Regions from separate parts of the Guyparkeria sp. SB14A genome, predicted to be linked through region 3. Evidence: predicted binding sites of a transcription regulator. Region 3 holds the regulator's gene; each other region holds the start of a gene.
The links. Region 3 encodes sigma-54, which starts transcription at its own class of promoters, with help from an activator protein. Its sites were predicted from a motif close to TGGCANGNTNCNTGCTT; they were not measured.
Positions count from the first base shown of each region.

Region 1: glnA (glutamate--ammonia ligase) is a predicted target of sigma-54. The motif match lies at 1,505-1,521, and genes of this name have one in related genera.
Region 2: flgB (flagellar basal body rod protein FlgB) is a predicted target of sigma-54. The motif match lies at 2,232-2,248, and genes of this name have one in related genera.
Region 4: FAZ79_RS08495 (ammonium transporter) is a predicted target of sigma-54. The motif match lies at 1,260-1,276, and genes of this name have one in related genera.

Region 1 is NZ_SWAW01000007.1:71,257-76,887, forward strand. Features, by position in the region: gene FAZ79_RS04775 (arginine N-succinyltransferase) at 1-109, shown strand, start outside; gene FAZ79_RS04780 (SDR family oxidoreductase) at 147-845, shown strand; gene FAZ79_RS04785 (hypothetical protein) at 964-1,293, shown strand; gene glnA (glutamate--ammonia ligase) at 1,620-3,035, shown strand; gene FAZ79_RS04795 (CsbD family protein) at 3,148-3,381, opposite strand; gene FAZ79_RS04800 (metalloregulator ArsR/SmtB family transcription factor) at 3,504-3,869, shown strand; gene FAZ79_RS04805 (DUF3817 domain-containing protein) at 3,935-4,246, shown strand; gene ispH (4-hydroxy-3-methylbut-2-enyl diphosphate reductase) at 4,316-5,257, opposite strand; gene FAZ79_RS04815 (peptidylprolyl isomerase) at 5,254-5,631, opposite strand, start outside.
Region 2 is NZ_SWAW01000005.1:88,999-94,629, reverse strand. Features, by position in the region: gene flgA (flagellar basal body P-ring formation chaperone FlgA) at 1-97, opposite strand, end outside; gene FAZ79_RS03710 (chemotaxis protein) at 401-1,360, shown strand; gene FAZ79_RS03705 (protein-glutamate O-methyltransferase CheR) at 1,369-2,172, shown strand; gene flgB (flagellar basal body rod protein FlgB) at 2,286-2,699, shown strand; gene flgC (flagellar basal body rod protein FlgC) at 2,752-3,159, shown strand; gene FAZ79_RS03690 (flagellar hook assembly protein FlgD) at 3,200-3,907, shown strand; gene flgE (flagellar hook protein FlgE) at 3,923-5,173, shown strand; gene flgF (flagellar basal-body rod protein FlgF) at 5,350-5,631, shown strand, end outside.
Region 3 is NZ_SWAW01000008.1:54,101-59,731, forward strand. Features, by position in the region: gene lptA (lipopolysaccharide transport periplasmic protein LptA) at 6-512, shown strand; gene lptB (LPS export ABC transporter ATP-binding protein) at 502-1,296, shown strand; gene FAZ79_RS05140 (RNA polymerase factor sigma-54) at 1,885-3,360, shown strand; gene raiA (ribosome-associated translation inhibitor RaiA) at 3,383-3,676, shown strand; gene FAZ79_RS05150 (PTS sugar transporter subunit IIA) at 3,858-4,340, shown strand; gene FAZ79_RS05155 (hypothetical protein) at 4,654-5,619, shown strand; gene rapZ (RNase adapter RapZ) at 5,616-5,631, shown strand, end outside.
Region 4 is NZ_SWAW01000020.1:25,526-31,156, forward strand. Features, by position in the region: gene FAZ79_RS08490 (protein-L-isoaspartate(D-aspartate) O-methyltransferase) at 1-1,084, opposite strand, end outside; gene FAZ79_RS08495 (ammonium transporter) at 1,311-2,504, shown strand; gene FAZ79_RS08500 (diguanylate cyclase) at 2,593-4,935, opposite strand; gene FAZ79_RS08505 (PAS domain-containing methyl-accepting chemotaxis protein) at 5,116-5,631, opposite strand, start outside.

The sequences.
Region 1 (5,631 bases), on a different contig from region 3:
ACTGGTCGCGGAATTCGGGGGCCAACCGGGCTTTTGGCAGTCGCTTGCCGACGGGGTCGAGTCCGTCCAGGTCGAGGAAGGCCAGCTCGTGTTCCGGCTGGCCGAATGACGATCACCCACTACCCGAATACACAGGAGGCACGCGCATGAAAACCGCCCTGATCACCGGCACCAACCGAGGCATCGGCCTGGAACTGGCCCGCCAGCTGCTCGAGGACGGCTGGCGCGTACACGCCACCGCGCGCGATCCGAAGGGATCGGCCGAGCTCAAGGCGCTGGCCGTCGACCATCCGGACACCCTGCAACTGCATGCCCTGGACGTCGGGAATGCCGAGGCCATCCGGGCGCTGTCCGATCGACTGGCGGACGAATCGATCGACTGGCTGATCAACAATGCCGGCATCTACGGCCCGCGCGGCGTGGCCTTCGGTAACGTCCAGGACGTCGAGGCCTGGCTGGAGGTGTTCCGCATCAACAGCATCGCCCCGATGCTGATCATGCAGGCCTTCGTCGAGCAGGTGGCGCGCAGCGGCGAGAAGAAGATCGGCATCCTGTCGAGCAAGGTCGGCTCCATGGGCGACAACGGCTCGGGCGGCGGTTACATCTATCGTTCGAGCAAGGCGGCGGTCAACGCGGTGATAAAGAGCGCCTCGATCGACCTCGAACCGCTCGGCATCAACGTCGTCGCCCTGCACCCGGGCTGGGTGCTGACCGACATGGGCGGCCCCCACGCCGAGATCACCACCGCCCAGAGCGCCGCGGGGCTACGTCGCAACATGGCCGGCCTGACCGAGGCCGACCGGGGTCGGTTCATCGACATCGACGGCACCACGATCCCCTGGTAACGGCAGCGGCCAGGCTCGCGACGGGCAGGCTTGTTGGCGCAAACGGGAATCGTTATCATTCCAATCCCATGCCGCTCAACGCACGCGCTCGCCCAGAACCAACCGGGAGGCCACCACCATGCAGCTGTTGCACCACTGTGGGGAAAAGGCCGATCAGATCGTGGTCGCCTCGCCCGACGGGGACCGGGAGATCGCCCGGTTTCGCTATGCCGAACTCGACCGTTTCATTGCCGAGGGCAAGCTGTCCACCGCCGCGCTGTTCGACCGGCGCCCGTCGGGCCAGGCCGCACTCTGCCGTCAGCTTGCCCTGCTGGCCTGCGCCCGGGAGTGCCGCCACGGCATGGCCTGTCTGGCCACGGACTGCCCCTACCACCCGGCGAGTCCGCGGCCCGTGATTCCGTCGCTCGATAGCCTGCCGACGACATCGCGCCGATCCAGTGCACCATAAAGGGGCTGCCAATCAAGCCAATGCACTGCTACGGTGCATATATTCGGCCATGGTGCGCACCCCTCGCCAACTCCGTCTCTCCACGCGCCAGATCGACCGCAAATCCGAGTCACGAGAGACCGCCTGACAACAACCACTTAGCTCAAACCACCCCGGGCGCACGCCGGGGGCGATGGCCGGCGGAACCCACCCCGGCGCGCTCACCGTAAACAGGCACGGTTTCTGCTTTTCTTGCACCAAGCCGGGCATCGGCGGATCATGTCGGCAGCATGCCGCGCGATCTCACGCCCGCCGCATTCGAGATTCAACGTTCATCGGAGGATTCCATGTCCAACGCGACCAACAAAGTCATGACCATGATGGAAGAACACGGCGTCAAGTTCGTCGACTTCCGCTTCACCGACACGCTGGGCAAGCAGCAGCACGTCACCTACCCGGCCGGCCACATCGATGAAGAAACCTTCGAGGACGGCGTGATGTTCGACGGTTCGTCGATCGCCGGCTGGAAGGGCATCAACGCCTCGGACATGATCCTGATGCCGGACCCGGAATCCGCCAACATCGATCCGTTCTCCGAAGAGCCGACCCTGATCGTGGTCTGCGACATCATCGAGCCGGACACCATGCAGGGCTACAACCGCGACCCGCGCTCGGTCGCCCGTCGCGCCGAGGCCTACATCCAGGCATCGGGCCTGGCCGACGCCGCGCTGTTCGGCCCGGAGAACGAGTTCTTCATCCTCGACGACGTCCGCTGGGGCTCGGACATGTCCGGCTCGTTCGTCAAGATCGATTCCAAGGAAGCCGCCTGGAACGCCGAGCGCGTCTACGAGGACGGCAACATGGGCCACCGCCCGGGCGTCAAGGGCGGCTACTTCCCGGTCCCGCCGGTCGACTCCCTGCACGACATCCGTCAGGCGATGTGCCTGGTGCTCGAGGAAATGGGCCAGAACGTCGAGGTCCATCACCACGAAGTCGCCACCGCCGGCCAGTGCGAGATCGGCGTGGCGTTCAACACGCTGGTCAAGAAGGCCGACGAGGTCCAGGACCTCAAGTACGTGATCCACAACGTCGCGCACGCCTACGGCAAGACCGCCACCTTCATGCCCAAGCCGATCGTCGGCGACAACGGGTCGGGCATGCACGTCCACCAGTCGATGACCAAGGACGGCAAGAACCTGTTCTCGGGTGACGGCTACGCGGGTCTGTCGGAAATGGCGCTGTACTACATCGGCGGCATCATCAAGCACGCCCGCGCCCTGAACGCCTTCTGCAACCCGTCGACCAACAGCTACAAGCGCCTGGTCCCGGGCTTCGAGGCACCGGTCAAGCTGGCCTACTCCAGCCGCAACCGCTCGGCGTCCATCCGGATCCCGTTCGTCTCCAACCCGAAGGCGCGCCGCGTCGAGCTCCGCTTCCCGGACTCCACCGCCAACCCGTACCTGGCCTTCGCGGCGATGCTGATGGCCGGCATCGACGGCATCCAGAACAAGATCCACCCGGGCGAGGCCGCGAGCAAGAACCTCTACGACCTGCCGCCGGAAGAAGAGAAGAACATCCCCGAGGTGGCCTTCTCGCTGGACGAGGCGCTCAAGGCTCTCGACGAGGACCGCGAGTTCCTGACCCGCGGCGACGTCTTCTCCGACGACCTGATCGACGCCTACATCGAGCTCAAGGGCGAGGAAGTCCAGCTGCTGCGGATGACCACGCACCCGGTCGAGTTCGACATGTACTACAGCGTGTAAACGCTGTCGCCGGGCCGGGACCCTCCCCGGCCACCGAACAACGAACGCCCCGCATTGCGGGGCGTTTTTCATGTGGGGCGCGATCATCACCGAGCACGGCGGAAGACTCGGTCTACTTCTTCGGCACGCCCTCGGGACCCAGTTCCTCCTTCATCCGCTTCTGGAATTCCTTGATCTGCTCACGGGCCTCCTGCTCGCTGACGCCGTAACGTGACTGGATCTTGCCGATCAGCTCGTCCTTCTTGCCCTCGAGCACCGCGAACTCGTCACCGGTGATCTTGCCCCAGTATTCCTCGGCATATCCGATGAACGAACGCCAGTTGCCTGCGATGTGATCCCACTTCATTACGGAACTCCTGTGCGGTTTTGCCCTCTTCATTGTAGGCAATCGCCAACGCCCTGCTTACCTGAATGCGAAGCAATGTCAGGCCGGGTTACAATGACCGTAGTTAATGATCAGCCCTATTAATGACATCAGAAATCAGAGAGACCGCCATGCCGCCCGAGGCCCTTTTCCGAGCCCTTGGTGACACCACCCGCTTGCGCTGCCTCATGCTACTGCTGCGCGAAGGCGAGCTGTGTGTCTGCGAACTGACCGAGGCGCTGGCGCTGAGCCAGCCGAAGATCTCCAGGCACCTGGCGCACCTGCGCGACGCCGGGATCACCGACGTGCGACGTGACGGGACCTGGGTGTTCTACCGCGTTGCCGAGAACCTGCCCAGCTGGGCCCGCGCCGTGCTCAAGGCGACCTTCGACGGCAACGCGACCGGCGAGACCTTTGTCGAGGATCTCGACCGACTGAAAAAGATGGTCGGCCGGCCGGCACGGGGCTAATCACATCCCATCGAGACGAGCCGTTGAGATAAGCTGGTTGGCCAATCGATGAAAGGGCAATCCGCATGGCAGGCCAGGCCAATCCCGCACTCCGCCACCTCGGCGTGATGACGTTACTCGAAGGTAGCTCGCTAATCGCCCTGGTCGCGATCGCCATGCCGTTGAAATACATGGCCGACCTACCGGAGGCCGTGAGCGTCGTGGGCCCGGTTCACGGGGTGCTCTTCCTCTGGACCATGGCCGTGCTGGCGATCACGCTCTACCGGCGACTGCTGCCCATCCCCCACGGGGCCGTGGTCGCGATCGCCGCATTCATCCCCTTCGGCGGGCTGTTCTCGCACCACCTGGTCAGACGTCGCCTCGCTGAGGGCAACTGACCATCCAACAAAAAGGCCGGACCGGGGCCACCCCCGTCCGGCCTTTTACGCTTTGCGCGCCCGGGACGATCAGGAGGAACGCAGCTCGACCGGGATGGGAAAGACCATGTTCTCGACCACGGTCGGCTCGCGCTCCTCTAGCGTGGCGTCGCACTCGAGCTTGAGCCGCTCGATCACCTGACCCACGAGGATCTCCGGGGCCGAGGCGCCGGCCGTGACGCCCACGCGACTGCAATCGCCGAACCAGGATGGGTCGATGTCCTCCGCCCCATCGATCAGGTGGGCGGGCGTGCCCGCCTGTTCGGCCAGCTCGCGCAGGCGATTGGAGTTGGAGCTGGTCTTCGAACCGACCACCAGCACCACGTCGCAGCTCTCGGCCAGTTCGCGCACGGCGTCCTGACGGTTCTGCGTGGCGTAGCAGATGTCGTCCTTGCGCGGCCCCTCGATGTGGGGGAGGCGCTCCTGCAGCGCGCCGATGATCGCGCGGGTCTCGTCGACCGAGAGCGTGGTCTGGGTCGCCCAGGCCACGCCCTTGGGGTTGTCCACCTCGAGCGTCTCGACGTCGGCGATCTTCTCCACCAGGTGGATCTGCCCGCCGGAGGCCGGGTCGAAGTGGCCCATGGTGCCCTCGACCTCCGGGTGCCCGGCATGACCGATCAGCACCACGTCACGCCCGGCACGCGCATGGCGAGCGACCTCCATGTGCACCTTGGTGACCAGCGGGCAGGTGGCATCGAAAACGGTCAGCCCGCGTTCGGCGGCCGTGTCCTGGATCGCCTTTGACACCCCGTGGGCAGAGAAGATCAGGGTCGCGCCGTCCGGCACGTCCGCCAGCTCCTCGATGAAGATCGCGCCCTTGTCGCGCAGGTTGTCGACGATGTAGCGGTTGTGGACGATCTCGTGGCGCACGTAGATGGGCGCGCCGAAGGAGTCGAGTGCCCGGTCGACGATCTCGACCGCGCGGTCGACGCCGGCGCAGAAGCCGCGCGGGTTGGCAAGCTGGATCTTCATGGCGCCTCTCCCTGCAGTGCGGGTGAATCGGCGGGTGCGGCCTGTCCGTCGACGGCCAGCACCTGGACGATCAACTGGATGTTCTGCCCGGCCAGCGGGTGATTGAAATCCACGGTCACGGCGTCCTCGGTGACGGCGGTGATCGTGCCCGGCACCGATTCGCCGTTGGGCAGATCGAACTCGACCACCAGCTGCGGCTCGAGGTTCATGTCCTCGGGGAACCGGCCGCGCGGCATGGTGTGCACGTTGCTCGGGTCGGGCATGCCGAAGGCGTACTGCGGGGTGAGCAGGATGCGGGTGTACTCGCCCAGCGGCAGGCCGATCAGTGCCTCCTCGAGACGCGGCTCGAAGGCCCCGCTGCCCAGCTTCACGGA
Region 2 (5,631 bases), on a different contig from region 3:
GCGCCAATAGGAGCAGGGCGGACAACAGCATGCCGCTCATCCGGTTGGCGGCGCGGGCGTGGCGGGTTGCTTTGATGTGTGAGTTAAGACGACTCATCTGTAAACCGTTACGTCCTCGGGCTGTGGTTTGCCTTGCATCGACGTAGCAAGCACTTACCATGCCAGCCGTATGAACCGGCGCGCGTCCGGAGGCCCGGGCGGTTGCGTGGGGCAACCGGTGGTCGACTGCGCTACCATGCCCTTACCCCTTTTCAATATTGGTGCGGCGATAGCCAGCGCCGTTGTGGGAAGGGATGCGATGAGACGCTAAAGATTGCGCCCGTCGCGCCGATACGCCGGTTTAATAACGAACACCAATCGTGTTCCCGCCACATTCCGCGTCACCAGGACAGGACTAGCCGTGAAAAGCAACGTGATGTCATCCGTCGATTCCCGCACCCAGCTCGCCGGTCGCAACCGGTTGGAATTGCTGGTGTTCGGCCTCGGTAACGATCAGCGGTTCGGGATCAACGTCTTCAAGGTCCGCGAGGTAATCCGTTGCCCCAAGCTGACCGACGTGCCGCATTCGGACAGCTCGATTCGCGGGATCGCCGATGTGCGTGGCCATACCATCACCGTCATCGATCTGTCGGAGGCGATCGGCAAGGGCCGCATGACCGACGAGCAGGTGGAAAACGCCTTCGTCATCATCACCGAGTACAACCGTGCCGTGCAGGGCTTTTTGGTGCACTCGGTCGATCGGATCGTCAACCTCTCCTGGAAGGAAGTGCTGACCCCGCCGAGCGGGACCAACAACTCCAATTTCCTCACAGCCGTGGCGCGAATCGACAAGCAGCTGGTCGAGATCATCGACGTCGAGCAGATCTTCGCGCGCGTCGTTGGCGTGGCCGATACCGTCTCCGACGACGTGATCGGCGAGTACGGCGAGATTGCCAAGGGCTCGGACCTGGTGCTGGTGGTCGACGACTCGGTGGTCGCGCGCAAGCAGGTGGAAAGCACGCTTGAGCAGATGCACCTGAAGTCCGTCGTGACCAAGAACGGGCAGGAGGCGATCGACACGCTGCGCCGCTGGAAGGAAAAGCAGCCCGAGCAGCTCGAGCGGCTGGCCATGGTCGTCTCCGACATTGAGATGCCCACCATGGACGGTTACACGCTGACCTCGCTGATTCGCCAGGACTCGGCCCTCAAGGGGATCTACGTCATCCTGCACTCCTCGCTCAGTGGGGTGTTCAACGAGAAGATGGTCAAGCAGGTGGGGGCCGATCGCTTCATTCCCAAGTTCCACCCGGATGACCTTGCCCGGGTCGTGGGTGACGCCCTTCGCCGCCATGAGGTGCACCACGCCGTGGACGAGGCTTGAGCCGCGGCATGAAGGCCGAAACCTTCGACCGGTTCTGCGCGTTCCTGGAGCAGCACAGCGGGATCCTGCTGAGCCGCGACAAGCAGTACCTGGTGGAAACCCGCTTGTCGCGCGTCGCCCGGTCGAAGGGCTACTCGACGGTCGAATCCCTGATCGAGACGCTCCTGTCGCGTCGGGATCGCATGCTCGCGCGCGACGTGGTCGATGCCATGACCACCAACGAAACCCTCTGGTTCCGCGATGGCTACCCCTTTGCCGCGCTGGAGAAGAAGTTCTTTCCCGAGGCGGTGGCAGCGAAGAAGGCCACCTACCGGGTCTGGTCGGCGGCCTGCTCGACCGGCCAGGAGGCGTTCTCGATCAGCATCATCGCCGAGGAACAGCGGGTGCCGTTCAACCTCGAGATCGTCGGCACCGATATCTCCGAGGCGGTGGTCGAGAAGGCCCGCCGGGGGGTGTTCGATGACCTGTCGCTCGGGCGGGGGTTGTCGCCGGAGCGCAAGCGTCAATTTTTCGTCAAGGCGACCGACGGCTGGAAGGTCGCGCCCCAGATCAGCCGTCGCACCCAGTTCCGGGTCGGCAATCTGCTCGAGCTGCGCCCGGAAGCCCGTCGCTACGACCTGGTGTTCTGTCGCAACGTGCTCATCTACTTCTCGCGGGACACCAAGGCGAAGATCATCGATCGTATCGCCGATACCCTGGTGCCCGGCGGCTACCTGATCCTCGGCGCCTCGGAGTCGCTTACCCAACTCTCCGACCGTTTCACCCCCGAGCGTCTGCCCACCGGCGGCACCGCCTACCGACTCAAGAGCTGATCCCGGTTGGGTTCCTTGGGTGCTCCCCGCACCCTCTATCAAGCCTCGGTTTCAAAAACTGGCACGCTTATCGCATAAGCCCTCGGCACTGACATTGTGTCGAGGGTTTTTTCATGTCGATCATCAATGACCGCCTGCTTGGCATCCACGACGATGCCCTGATTCTCCAGGAGCGCAGCCTCAAGATGCGCGCGGAGAACATCGCCAATGCCGACACCCCGGGCTACAAGGCGCGCGCGATGTCGTTCGATCGGGCGATGGAGACCGCGTTGCAGAGCAAGTCCTCGTCTGCCGGTAGCGCCGGGCGCCTCAAGACCGAGGATCCGCGCCAGATCGGTGGCGGCGGCGTGACGTCGGGGATCCGTGAGGGGTTTTCGGTGCCGGATGCGCCCGCCCTGGATGGCAACACGGTCGATCTCGACAAGGAGCGAGTGGGCTTTACCCAGGACGCGGTGGGTTACCAGACGACGCTTTCGTTTCTCAACAGTCGTGTTTCCGGCATCAAGAAGGCCCTGAGTGGCCAGTGATGACCGCGCCGGATTTCCGCGAACTACACTTTTCAGTCAAGGCAGGTGAAGCATGAGCTTGTACGACGTTTTCAATATTTCCTCCTCCGCGATGGCGGCGCAGTCGACGCGCCTGAACACCACCGCATCAAACCTGGCGAATGCCAACGTCGATGCCTCCTCGCCGGAAGAGGCCTACAAGGCAAGACAGCCGGTCTTTCAGACCGTGCTCGAAGCCAATGGCGGGCGCGGTGTGAAGGTGGTGGGCATCACCGAGTCGCAGGCGCAGCCGGCGCCGAAGCATGATCCGGGCAACCCGCTGGCCGACGAGAATGGGTACGTCTACAGCTCGAACGTCAACCCGGTCGAGGAGATGGTCAACATGCTGTCGGCCTCGCGTACCTATCAGACCAACGTCCAGGTGATGGACACGACCAAGCAGCTCGCGATGCGCACGCTGCAGCTTGGCCAGAGCCAGTAAGGCCGGAACGTGAAGGCCGAAAACCGGCAAGGGGCATGACATGACCAGTTCCGTGAACAGCGACATCTACGCCGACCTCGGGCTTGCCGCGCGCAAGAGCAGTGAGGGTGAGAGCAAGAACAAGCAGAATCTCGATCAGACGGATTTTCTCAAGCTGCTGACCACGCAGATGCAGAACCAGGACCCGATGAAGCCGATGGACAACACCCAGTTCGTCGCGCAGATGGCTCAGTTCTCCTCGCTCGAGGGCATTACCCAATTGAACGAGACTGTCTCCGGCTTCCAGGAATCGGTGCAGTCCAACCAGGTGATGCAGGCCTCGTCACTGGTCGGCAAGGCCGCCATGGTCAAGGGCGATACGGCTCAGATGTACCACATGCAACAGGCGGATGGCAGCACGGCACCATCGGGGATTCTGGGCGCGGTCGACGTGCCCACCGGTGCCTCGAAGATGAGTGTCGAGATCACGAACGCCAGCGGGCAGGTGGTCAAGTCCATCGACGTGCCGGTGGATGGATCGGATCGACCGTCCTTTTCCTGGGACGGCCGACTGAAGGACGGGCGGATGGCGCCCGAGGGCAACTACAAGGTGAACGCGACGGCCACGGTGGACGGCAAGGGGCAGGCGCCCCAGACCTACGTCGGGGCGGTGATCAGCAGCGTGGGCGTGACCAAGAATGGTCCGGAGCTGAATCTCGACGGCTTGTCGTCGGTGAAGCTATCGGATGTCGTTGAAATCATTAATTAAACCGGAGGACGCAGCATGTCGTTCAATACCTCCATCAGCGGCCTGAACGCCGCGCAGAAAGACCTGAACGTGACGAGCAACAACATTGCCAACGCCAAGTCCACCGGCTTCAAGAAGTCGCGGGCCGAGTTCGGCGATATCTATGCGGTCAGCGCGTTCGGCAACAGCAAGACCGCCGTGGGGCAGGGTGTCATCAACCAGGCGGTGACCCAGCAGTTCGCGCAGGGCAACCTCGAGTTCACCGACAACTCACTCGATCTCGCCATTTCCGGTCAGGGGTTCTTTGCCTTCCAGCCGTCGCTGGACAGTTCGGAGTCGGTATTCAGTCGGGCCGGCGCACTGGGCGTGAACAAGAATGGTTATCTCGTGAACCAGGCGGGTGAGTTCCTGAAGGCGTTGCCGGTCAACGAAAATGGCACCCTGCAATCGACCTCGTTGGCGACATCCAGCCCGGTGCAATTGCCGGTCGCGGCCGGTGCCCCGCAGGCGACTACGGAAGGCAGTCTGTCCCTCAACTTGCCTGCAGGGGCAGAAACCCCTCCGGTGACTACCTTCGACCCTGACGACCCAGATTCCTACAATCAGGCGAACTCGCAGCGGATTTATGATTCTTTGGGGAATCCGCACACGCTGACGAGTTATTTCGTGAAAACGGGGAATCCCAACGAATGGGATGTCTACTACCAGATCGATGATCAGCCGGTAGCGGACATGACCCAGCAGACGGTCACGTTCAACACGGATGGTTCGTTTGACACGGCCAGTGCCAATCCGGTCACCGTGACCGAGACCGGTGCGAATTTGGGCACCGGTGCGGGGGATCTCAGTATCGACATGACCTTCCGCACCGACTCGACTCAATACAATGGTCCGTTCAACGTTGCCGACCAGTCAGCCGACGGCAACACAACCGGCCAGCTGACTGGCATCTCGGTGGGTACCGATGGCCTGATCCGCGCAAGCTACACCAATGGCGAGTCCATCCCGCTGGGCAAGGTCGCCTTGGTTGATTTCCGTAACCCACAAGGTCTGAAGCAGGTGGGCGACAACCAGTGGATCGAGTCGATCGACTCAGGTGAGCCGCTGGCGGGCGAGGCCGGTACGGGCACCTTCGGTGCGATCCAGGGCGGCGCGCTCGAGGCATCCAACGTCGACCTGACGTCTGAGTTGGTCAACCTGATCACCGCGCAGCGGAACTTCCAGGCCAACTCGCGGGCGATCGAGGCCAACAAGACCTTGAGCGACACCATCATCGGCATTCGCTGATCCTTTCGGCGAGTGACCGTTCCACCGGGCGGCCTGCGGGCCGCCCTTTTTTTGTCCGCAAGTGATTCAATTGCGCCATCTTTCGCCAGTTTTCTTCTCTTGGCACACCTCCTGCATTACCCATGGCAACGGGGCATTTTCCCCGCTTGTGATTCGTGAATCGTGGAGGTGTTGTGATGGATCGTCTGGCTTATATCGCCATGAGCGGTGCCTCGCAGACATTACGGGCCCAGGCCACCAACGCCAATAATTTGGCGAACGTGAACACCCAGGGCTTCAAGGCCGACATCGATGCCTTTGCCGCGCTGCCGGTCTACGGCCCGGGGCAGGCATCGCGCGCCTACACCGAGGCGCAAGGCAAGGGTGCCGATTTCTCGCCTGGTCCCCTGATGACCACCGGTCGGGATCTCGACATTGCCGTCAAGGGCGAGGGCTTTATCGCCGTGGAGGCCCCGGAT
Region 3 (5,631 bases):
ATCGAGTGGCCATTGGGCTGGCCATCGGACTGTCCATGGGGCTGGGCTCGTCGACGGCACTGGCCGCCCAGGCCGACCGCAACCAACCGGTCAAGGTCCAGGCGGACAAGAAGGTGACCAAGTACCAGGAAGGCACCAGCGTCTACACCGGCGACGTGGTGATCGATCAGGGCAGCCTGCACGCCACGGGCCAGCGCGCCACGCTCTACCTCGAGGACGGCGAGCTGGTGCGCGCGGTGCTCGAGGGGCGCCCCGCCACCTTCCGCGAACGCGACGAGGAAGGGAACTGGGTCGAAGGCGAGGCGCTCCAGGCGGACTACCGCACCGCCGAGGGCACGGTCGTGCTGACCGACGAGGCCTGGCTCAAGCGCAGCGGCGACGAGATCCGTTCGGATCGCATCACCTACGATCTCGCCACCGAGGTGGTCGAGGCCGGCGAGGAAGGCGGCAAATCGCGGGTCGAAATGACCCTGCAACCGCGCAACAAGGAAGGCGGCAACGGTGGCGACTGAGGCATCCATGTATCACGCCGAGACGCGCACAGAGTCCCCGGCCACCGGACAGCCGCGCACGGCCCTGCTCGAGGCGCGCAGCCTGTCGAAGAGCTACGGCGCCCGTCCCGTGGTGCGCGATGTCTCGCTGCACGTCGAGGCCGGCGAGATCGTGGGGCTGCTGGGGCCAAACGGCGCCGGCAAGACCACCAGCTTCTACATGATCGTCGGCCTGGTCGGGGTCGACCAGGGGGCGGTCTTCCTCGATGGCCGCGACATCACGCACACGCCCATCGACCGACGCGCCCACCTCGGGCTGGGCTACCTGCCGCAGGAACCGTCGGTGTTCCGCAAGCTGTCGGTGCGCGAGAACATCCTCGCCATCCTCGAGCTGCGCCGCGATCTCGACCGGGCCACGCGTCGACAGGCGCTCGACGAGTTGCTCGAGGAACTCAACATCACCCACATCGCCGACTCGAAGGGCCAGTCGCTCTCGGGTGGCGAGCGACGCCGGGTGGAGATCGCCCGCGCGCTGGCGGCCAATCCCCGCGCCATGCTGCTCGACGAACCGTTTGCCGGCATCGATCCCATTTCGGTGATCGACATCCAGCGCATCATCGAGCACTTGCGGGACCGCGGCATCGGCGTGCTGATCACCGACCACAACGTCCGCGAGACCCTCGGCGTGTGCAAGCGGGCCTACATCGTCTCCGACGGCAGCATCCTGGCACACGGCACGGCCGACGAGCTCCTCGCCAACCAGTCGGTGCGCGACGTCTACCTCGGCCAGGACTTCACCCTCTAGGGAAACTCTGCACGATTCGATGACGTCTCTGCGGGACCTCCAAGGGTCCAGATGCAAGGCGCAGTCCGCCGTAAAGGGCCGTCGCCCTTTACAAGGGCTGAACCGGATCGGCAGGACGCCGATCCGGCCGGCGCAAGCCGGCCCGAAGGGCGGGGTTCATGGACGAACCCCGCGACGCCGCAGATGGGCCCTTGAAGGCCCGCCCGGACGGGGCGCGCGGGATTTGCCCGCACTCGTCGTTGCCGTCCCTCGACGGGCAGCAAGCCCGTCTTCGGATCGGCGCCTCGATTGCGAACAAACCCGCGAGCCAGAGATGCCATCGAATCGTGCAGAGTTTCCCCAGGGAAACCCTGCACCGGACCATTCGTTCGAAATGGCGATCCGCTCGACCGACGAGCGGCGCGGCGGATCGGGCAAAACCGTTGGCACAGTGCGGTATCGATCGGCTAAACTCGACGCCATGCAAATTGCGTGCGCACGTCACCCTTACCCCCCGGCTCCGACCTGGCTTCCCGCCCGGTTTGCCGCTTCCACGATTCGTCCCCACCCTACCCTCGTTTTGACCCCCGGAGGCGCGACATGGCCGGCATGAAGGCAGGTCTCGAGCTTCGCCTGGGCCAGTCGCTGGCCATGACGCCGCAGTTGCAGCAGTCCATCCGCCTGCTGCAGCTCTCCACGCTGGAGCTGAGCCTGGAGATCCAGCAGGCGCTGGACAGCAACCCGCTCCTGGAAGTGGCCGAGGACGAGCGCGAGGAGGACGAGGCGACCGAGGCGACCACCGCCGAGGAACAGGACCCCGGCGCCCAGGCCGGCGAGGAACTGCTCGAGGATCGCAAGGACAAGTCGGCCGACGAGGACCTGGTGGTCGATTCTTCCTGGGACGACTACTACGAGTCCGACGGCAGCACCGCCCTGAGCGCCAGCGCCCCGGGCGAGGACTACGACCCCTTTGCCACGCAATCGACGGGTGAGGACAACCTCCGCGACCATCTGCTCAGCCAGGTCCATCTCGCCTCCCTCTCGGACACCGACCGTCGCATCGCCACCGCGCTGATCGAGTCGCTTGAGCCCTCCGGCTATCTCGAGGAACCGCTGGACGAGATCGTGGCCATGCTCGCCGAGGACCTGCCGGGAATCGACACCGAGGAGGTGGAGGCCACGCTCCATTACATTCAGCAGCTCGACCCGGTCGGGGTGGCGGCGCGATCGCTGGCCGAATGCCTGACCATCCAGATCGACCAGCATCACGCCGACGACCCGGCGGCCGACGATGCCCGCGCCCTGCTCCAGGACGACTGGCTCGAGGCCATCGCCCGGCGCGAGCTGCCGCAGGTGATCAAGGGGCTGGGTATCAGCCGCGAGCGGCTCGAGGCCGCCCTCCGCCTGATCCAGGTGCTCGATCCCCGCCCGGGGCTGTCGATCGGCGACACCGCCGCCGACTACATCAAGCCGGACGTGATCGTCACCCACCGCGAGGATGGCTGGCATGTCGACCTCAACCCCGAAATCGCCCCGCGCCTGCGCGTGAACCAGACCTACGCCAGCCTCATCGACCGCTCCAGCCGCGGCAAGGACGCGACCTACATCCGCAACCACCTCCAGGAGGCCCGCTGGTTCATCAAGAGCCTGAGGAGCCGCAACGAGTCGTTGCTGAACGTGGCGCGGGAGATCGTGCGGCGCCAGATCGAGTTCTTCGAGCAGGGCGAGATCGCGATGAAACCGCTGGTGCTGCGCGAGATCGCCGAGACACTCGAACTGCACGAATCGACGGTCAGCCGGGTCACCACCAACAAGTACATGCTCACCCCGCGGGGCGTGTTCGAATTCAAGTATTTCTTCTCCAGCCACGTCGGCACCAGTGACGGGGGCGAATGTTCGGCCACCGCCATCCGCGCCCGCATCAAGAAGCTCGTCGAGGAAGAAAATCCCAAGAAGCCCTTGAGCGACGCCAAGATTGCGACCATGCTTGGAGACGAGGGGATCGACGTCGCGCGACGCACGATCGCCAAGTACCGCGAGGCGATGGGAATTGCCTCGTCAACAGACCGCAAGCGACTGATATAACGCACTTATTAAGGAGCGGCACATGCAGATAGACATCACCGGTCATCACGTCGACGTCACCGAGGCACTCAAGGCCCACGTCCACGACAAGTTCACGCGCCTCGAGCGTCACTTCGACAAGCTGGTGGATATCCACGTCATCCTGACTATCGAGCGCAAGGAAGCCCAGAAGGCCGAGGCCAACCTCCATGTCAGCGGGCAGGACATGCACGCCGAGGCCGTCACCGACGACATGTATGCCTCCATCGACGCCATGATCAACAAGCTCGACCGGCAGATCGTCAAGCACAAGGAAAAGCTGACCAGCCACCGCTGAGCTGGCCCCGCCGGCATGATCGCCGGCGGGCTGACGGAAGGAAGCCGACCGACAACGGCCTCCGTCTCGTCCGGATCGGTGTTGCACCGCAGGCGCAACACGCTATGATGCGCGCCGATTCAACCATTCCCGCCCCGACCCGCGAGCGATCCTCGCGGACCGTCGACCGACAGGGTGCTTAATGAATACTGCCGAGCTGTTTCCGATCCACCACATCCGGATCGACGAGCTGTACCAGAGCCGCAAGCGGGTTCTGGAGGTGCTCTCCGGCCTGCTCGCCGACGACGAACTCGGTGGCCAACAGGCCACCCGCATCTTCGAGGCGCTGGTCGCCCGCGAACGGCTGGGCTGCACGGCAATCGGTCATGGCATCGCCGTCCCCCACGGCCGGGTCGACGACATCCTGACCCCGCGTGGCGCATTGATCCGGCTGCGCGAAGGCGTCGATTTCGGTGCCCCCGATGGCGCACCGGTCACCCTGGTCATCGGCCTGGTCATCCCCGAGGATTGCCCGGAGCAACACCTGGAGATTCTCGGCCGCCTGGCACGCCACCTCAACGATGCCGACGAGCGCGACACCCTCATGGAGGCGCAGAGCGCCGAGCGTGTCCAGGCACTGATGGTAGAGTGGCTCAAGGACAGCGCGGAAGCGACCGCGAGCTAAGGGAAGGTCTGCACGAATCCGATACCGCTCTGCGCGCCTTGGGTCGGGCAGATACAAGGCGACCGTCCGCCGCGGAAGAGTTATTCTCTCTCCAAGGACGGCAACACCGCAGGTGCCCGACCCAAGGCGCGCAGAGCGGGGCTTGTCGAGCCGCCCGTGCTCCGCGTTACGATGTCTTGACGTGACCACCGGTACGCCGGCGACATCGCGCCTCGATCACGAACGGCTCGCCAAGCCAGAGTGGCATCGGATTCGCGCAGACCTTCCCTAAGCCGGGCCCAGGCCCGACCATCGGCTCTCGAACGGGCAGGCCATGATCCCGAGTTTCACCTACCAACACCTCCCCTCCAATGCGGGTGACGCCGACTGGCAGCAGGCACTGCCGGCCGACTGGGACGCCCCGGTCGCCGACGATCAGCGCCTGCTCGGCCCGGCCAACCCGTGGATCCCAACGCGCGTCGCGTTGATTTCACCTTCGCTACGCCACTACCTGCAATGTGGCGAGGAATGCCTCGAGCGCGCCAACGGTCCAGTCTCGGCGATCAGCGCCCCCCGGGTGATCATCCTCAGCCAGGCCCACGCCGACGTGCTGACCGACTGGCTCGACCGCCACGCCGCCGCGCCGAGCACGACGGCCGAAATCCACATCCTGAGCACGCACGAGGACGACGAGACGATTGCCCGTCGCCTGCGTCGCCTCTGCGGCCGCACCGACGAGGACTGGCGTCACGGAGTGTTCATGGAGATCAGCGGGCTGGGTGTATTGATCCGGGGGGCGGCCGGCATCGGCAAGAGCGAGGTGGCACTCGAGCTGCTCAGCCGCGGGCATCGGCTGGTGGCGGACGACGCCCCCTGTTTCATGGCCCACGGCGAGGAAGTGACCGGCTCCTGCCCCGATCGCCTGTTCGGCCTGCTGGAGGTGCGTGGCATCGGCATCGTGGATATCGGCGAGCTGTTCGGCAGCAACGCGCTCAAGGCACGCAAGTACCTGCGCCTGATCGTCGACCTATACCCCGCCGATGCCGGCCGGCGCATCGGCGCCGACGAACGGTTGTTCGGCGACCGGGGCAACGAGCGGGTCGCCGGACAAAGCATCCCGGTGTGGCGGCTGCCGGTGGCCCCGGGTCGCAACCTCGCCGTGCTGCTGGAGACGATCGTGCGCCAGCGCAACCTCGAACGCCAACGTGGCGGCCAGCCGACCAGCCCGCGGATCGCCAAGCTGTTCGCCGGGGGCGTGATCCCCGCCCGGCCCGATGAAAAGCCGGAGCCCTGGTCATGAACCGTGCCGTGC
Region 4 (5,631 bases), on a different contig from region 3:
CGGCGGGCGCCCGATCGGCATTGTGCTCGCGCAACCAGTCGACGAACCCGCGCACCTCCGCGTTGCGCCACATCCAGGTGGGAAACCGGGCAAAAGCGGTCCATTCGGATGGCGGGTACTCGGCGTGTCGCACGTAGTGATCGATGCGGGCGGCATCGGGCCAGTCGCCCTCGATGGCGACGAAATCGAACCCCTTCGCCTCGATCAGCGCCCGGGTAATCCGTTGGCGGGCGCGGTAGAACTCCGAGGTGCCGTGGGAGGCCTCGCCGATCAGCACCAGACGCGAGTCGCCGATGCGCTCCAGCAGGCCGTCCAGCGGCAGGTCGTCGACCGCATCGAACCCTTCGGCCACCGCCGCCATGCGGCGACCGAGTGACTGATCGCGTGGCGACATCGTGCGCGGGCCGGCCCGCGGCGAACGGGCGCGAGCCTCGTCCCGGCCGGCCTCGCCCAACAGCGGGAGGAAGCTCACGTCGGCCAGATCCTCGGTGCGATACGCGTTCTCGCCCAGGCGCGTGATCCGCACCAGCTCCTGCGCCTCGTCGTCCTCACCCACCGGGATCACCAATCGGCCGCCAATCGCCAGCTGGCGCTTGAGTCGATCCGGGACACCGGGGCTCGCCGCGGCCACCATGATTGCATCGAAGGGCGCCGCCTCGGGCCAGCCCAGCGACCCGTCGCCCTCGCGCACCTCGACATTCCCAACCCCCTGGTCGCTCAACGCGCGACGCGCCTGGGTGGCGAGCTCCCCGATGCGCTCGATGCTGTACACCGCGGCGGCGATCCGCGCGACTACCGCCGCGGCGTAACCCGAGCCGGTACCGATGTCGAGCACGCGCTCACCCCCCTTGAGATCGAGCGCCTCGATCATCATCGCGACCACCCAGGGCTGGGTAATGGTCTGACCGGCGGCGATCGGCAGCGCGGTGTCCTCGTAGGCGAACTCGCGCAGGTCCTGCGGCACGAACGCCTCGCGTGGCACCTGCCGCATCGCCTCGAGCACCTGGGGTGATCGGACGCCTCGAGCTCGCACCTGGTGTTCAACCATCGTCTCGCGACGGAATTTCCAGTCTGAATCGGTCATGGCTCACCCCCGACGGGAACCGTCATGGAACACGAGGTCAGGTGAGCATAGTCAATGCACTATCGAACGACGCCCGCCGCCGTTTTTGCACCCCGGTTGTGCATGCATGGGCGTCTCTGCACCAGAGAGACGCATTCGTTGCCGGTCGACTGCCCCTTAATGCGGCATGTGGCCATGGAACGATTCCTGCCTATGGTGCAAGCAACCCTTCAGACCGGAGACTTCGATGGAAACGTTTCAGGACGGTGCGAACACCTTCTTTCTCTTGATCGGTGCGGCCATGGTGCTGGCCATGCACGCCGGCTTCGCCTTTCTCGAGGTGGGCACGGTGCGCGAGAAGAACCAGGTCAACGCCCTGGTCAAGATCATCGCCGATTTCGCCGTCGCGACGATCGCCTACTTCTTCATCGGCTACTCGATCGCCTACGGGATGGACTTCTACGCCGCGGCCGCCGAGCTCAATGTCGGCAACGGCTACGAGCTGGTGAAGTTCTTCTTCCTGTTGACCTTCGCCGCCGCCATCCCGGCCATCGTCTCCGGCGGCATCGCCGAGCGGGCCAAGTTCTACCCGGTGCTCGCGGCGACCTTCCTGATCGTGGCGTTCATCTACCCGGTCTACGAGGGCATGGTCTGGAACGGCCGGTTCGGCCTGCAGGGCTGGCTGGAATCCACCTTCGGGGCCGGCTTCCACGACTTCGCCGGCTCCATGGTGGTGCATGGCATGGGCGGCTGGATCGCCCTGGCCGCGGTCTTGCTGCTGGGGGCGCGTCGCGGGCGCTACGGCAAGCACGGCATGGCCGCCCACCCGCCGTCGAGCATCCCGTTTCTCGCCCTGGGTGCCTGGATCCTGACCGTGGGCTGGTTCGGGTTCAACGTCATGTCGGCCCAGTCGGTCGAGGCGGTCTCGGGGTTGGTCGCGCTCAACTCGCTGATGGCGATGGTCGGCGGCGTGCTCGCCGCCCTGTTCGTCGGTCGCAATGACCCGGGCTTCGTCCACAACGGTCCGCTGGCCGGGCTGGTGGCCATCTGCGCTGGCTCGGACATCGTCCACCCGCTGGGCGCACTCGCGATCGGCGCGATTGCCGGTGCCCTGTTCGTCGCGACGTTCATCCTCACCCAGAACCGCTGGAAGATCGACGACGTGCTGGGCGTGTGGCCACTGCACGGGCTGTGCGGCGCCTGGGGCGCGATTGCCGCCGGCATCTTCGGGCTGGAGGCGCTTGGCGGCATGGGCGGCGTGAGCCTGGTTTCGCAGCTGATCGGCACCACGGTGGGCGTTTCCATCGCGCTGGCCGGCGGCTTTCTCGTCTACTGGCTGCTCAAGCGCAGCGTCGGCATCCGCCTGACCGAAGAACAGGAGTTCGAGGGCGCGGACCTGTCGATCCATCGCATCAGCGCCACCCCGCCCAACGGAAGCTGATTCGACACCCGGTCCGGCACGGACCCAACGCCAATGCAGGCCGCCCGGGCATCCGGGCGTCGATCGAAGGCCCGGTGACGCCAGCGCGTTACCGGGCCTTTTGCTGGTACATGGCCTCGTCGGCGGCCTGCAGCAAGGCCTCCGGCGTCGTGCCGTCGGTCGGGTAGACCGCCGAACCAATACTGACCGTAACCCGCACGGTCAGCCCGTCGAGCGTGATCGACCGCTCGACCACCTCGCCGAGCTTTTCGGCGACGGTGCGTACGTCCTCGGCATCGGCCGGACGCACAACCAGCACCGCGAATTCGTCGCCACCGAGACGCGCCACGCTGTCGGTCTCGCGTGTCGCCTCCTGCAGCCGACGCACCAGGGTGACCAGCACCTGGTCCCCCACGTCGTGGCCATGGGTGTCGTTGATCGGCTTGAAGTCGTCCAGGTCGAGGTAGAGCACCGCGACCAGGTCGCCGTGGCGCTCGGCCTCGGCGATCGCGCGAGTCAGGCGCTCGTGGAACAGCACCCGGTTGGCCGCGCCTGTGAGCGGATCGTGATGGGCCCGGTACCACATGCGCCGCTCGCGATCGTGGATGTCGCTGATGTCGCTGAACAGCCCGACCAGCCGGCGTTCCCCCCAGTCGAGGGTCAGTGCCGTCAGCGAGAGCAACACCGGCGTGCGCTCGCCCCGTTTCCGATCGAGCAGCATCAGTTCGCCTTCCCAGGAGCCCTGTTCCCGCGCCTCGCGCCAGGCGGCGGGAAGGTCGACGGCATCGTCGCGAGCGGTACTGGCAAAGATCGTCTGCACGTGCAGGGACGTGGACTGCGTCTCGTCCACGCCGACCAGTCGCCGGAACGAGGCGTTGCAACGTTGCACGAGCCCCTCGGTGTCGCAGACGAAGATCGCCTCGTGCGCCGACTCGATGATCGCCTCGGATTCCAGTCGGCTTTCCGCCAGCGCACGCTGCTCACTGACGTCCTGAACGGTGCCGATCATGCGCTCGCGGCGATCTGCGCCGGTCTCCACCACGCCGCGCTCCAGCACGTGGCGCACCTGCCCGTCCGGGCGCAGGATGCGATGCTCGATCACGTAGGGAGCGCCGGTGGCGAACGAGTGTTCGGCGGCCTCGGCCACCCGGTCGCGGTCGGCCGGGTGCACCAACGCCATGAACGACTCGTGGGTGGGTCGGAAGGATCCCGGAGAGACCCCGAAGATGTCGTACACCTGGTCCGACCAACGGATCTCGCCATTCGGGCCGTCCGATTCCCAGCTGCCCAAACGGGCGATCCACTGCGCCTGCTGGAGACGTTGGTGTTCCTCGTGCAGATCGGCAAGCAGTTGCGCCCGCGCGCGGTTGCCGAGGTAATCCCGCCGATCGAGCACCAGCAGGGTTGCGATGACCAGCAGCAACAAGCCCAGGGCGATCGCGATCTTGAGCCACATCCAGCCCCACGAGACCGCCGCCTCGGGCGCCCGCTGAAAACGCATGATCCAGGCCGCCGAGTCGCCGAGCGTGTTCTCGACCGGCAGGAACGAGATCACCACCGGGCTGGGGGCAAGCGTGACCAGCGAGAACGCCCGCCCCTCGGGAAGCTTCTCCGCGGCTCGATCGGCCACGGCGGCTTCCAGCGCGTCCACCTCGGATTCGCTCCAGTTGCCCGCCGGCGGCAACAGGGCCGGGTTGCTGAAGGGATCGGCCTCCTTGTCACGCAGGTAGTCCGGATGCAGCGGGGTGCCCGCGTAGTAGCGTTCGCGCGGCTCGCTCCAGACCGTCGAGTCGACCAGCGACTGCGGCAGGATCAGCCGATACAGGCTGGCATCGAGATCGACGTGGTGGAGCAGGAAGGTGCGAAACGAGAACGAGGCCTCGACCGAGCCCACGAACTCGCCTTCGTGCAGCAACGGGTAGATGTGACGAAAGCCGTTGTAGACCCGACCTTCCTCGAAGCCGAACACGGGGCGTCGGGTCTCGTTGACCAATCGCAGGCCGGCACGCACGTCCCAGAGATCGTCGCCGAACGCGTCCGGGCGATGAAAGCGCAGGAAACTCACCGCGCCGGGCAGGTGGTAGTGCAGCTGGCGAAACCCGTTCTCGCGCATCCGCTTGTAGACCGGCTCCAGCCGGGCATGGAGTTGCTCGCGCAGGCGTGCGCGCTCGGCCGGGTCCTCCGTGCTCGCCGCCCGGTGCATGAGCTCGAGTACCACCGGTGTACGCAGGTGATCGGTGACCACCTCGTCTGCCAGCGTGCGCTGGTAGCTCTTGAGGAGGTCGTACTCCATCGCCAGGTGATTCAAGGTCTCCTTGGCCAGCGAGCGCTTGAGGTCGCGATGCGAATCGACGAACGTCCACACCAGCACGGCAAACCCCACCAGCACGGTCAGGATGACCAGCGCATGGCGAAGGTAGAGGCGTCTGATGGGGGCGTGGTTCAGCGGCATCCGTCGTCCGTCGGTGGTCGCTTGCACCGGGACGACGTACCCGCCCCGGGAGCTGGTGCTGGGGCGAGCTTACAACTTGTGGCGCCCCCGGGCCTGAGCGTTCACCGGGGCGCGCCGTGGACCAAGGGTTCAATTACCCCCTATCGATCGCTTTGGGGGCGGCAGACCGGATCGATGGAATTACCCGCGCGGGATCGACGAGACCGAGTCGAGGACGTGAGACGCGCCTTCGCGGATTTCCTCGACGATCGCCTCGACCGATCGGACCTGTTCCCGGCCCAGGTCGGCCACCCGGCTGGCGTTTTCGATGCGCTGGACGATGTCGCCGGTGTAGTCGAGGTTGCCCCGGATGACCTCGGCGATCTCACCGGTCGCGGCACTGGTGCGCGCGGCCAGCTGGCGCACCTCGTCGGCCACCACGGCGAACCCCCGCCCCTGCTCGCCGGCACGGGCCGCCTCGATCGCGGCGTTCAGCGCCAGCAGGTTGGTCTGGTCGGCCACGGCGCTGATGGTAGCGACGATGGTCTCGATGTTCTTGGATTCGTCGTTGAGGTTGCCGATCACCGCCTTGGCCTCGGCAATCAGGTCGCGGATCTGCTCGGAGGTCTCGATCGACGTGCGCAGCGAGTCGGCACCGCGCGCGGCGATGTCGGCGGTCTGCTGGGCGGTCGAGTAGGCAACCGACGAGGCGTCCCG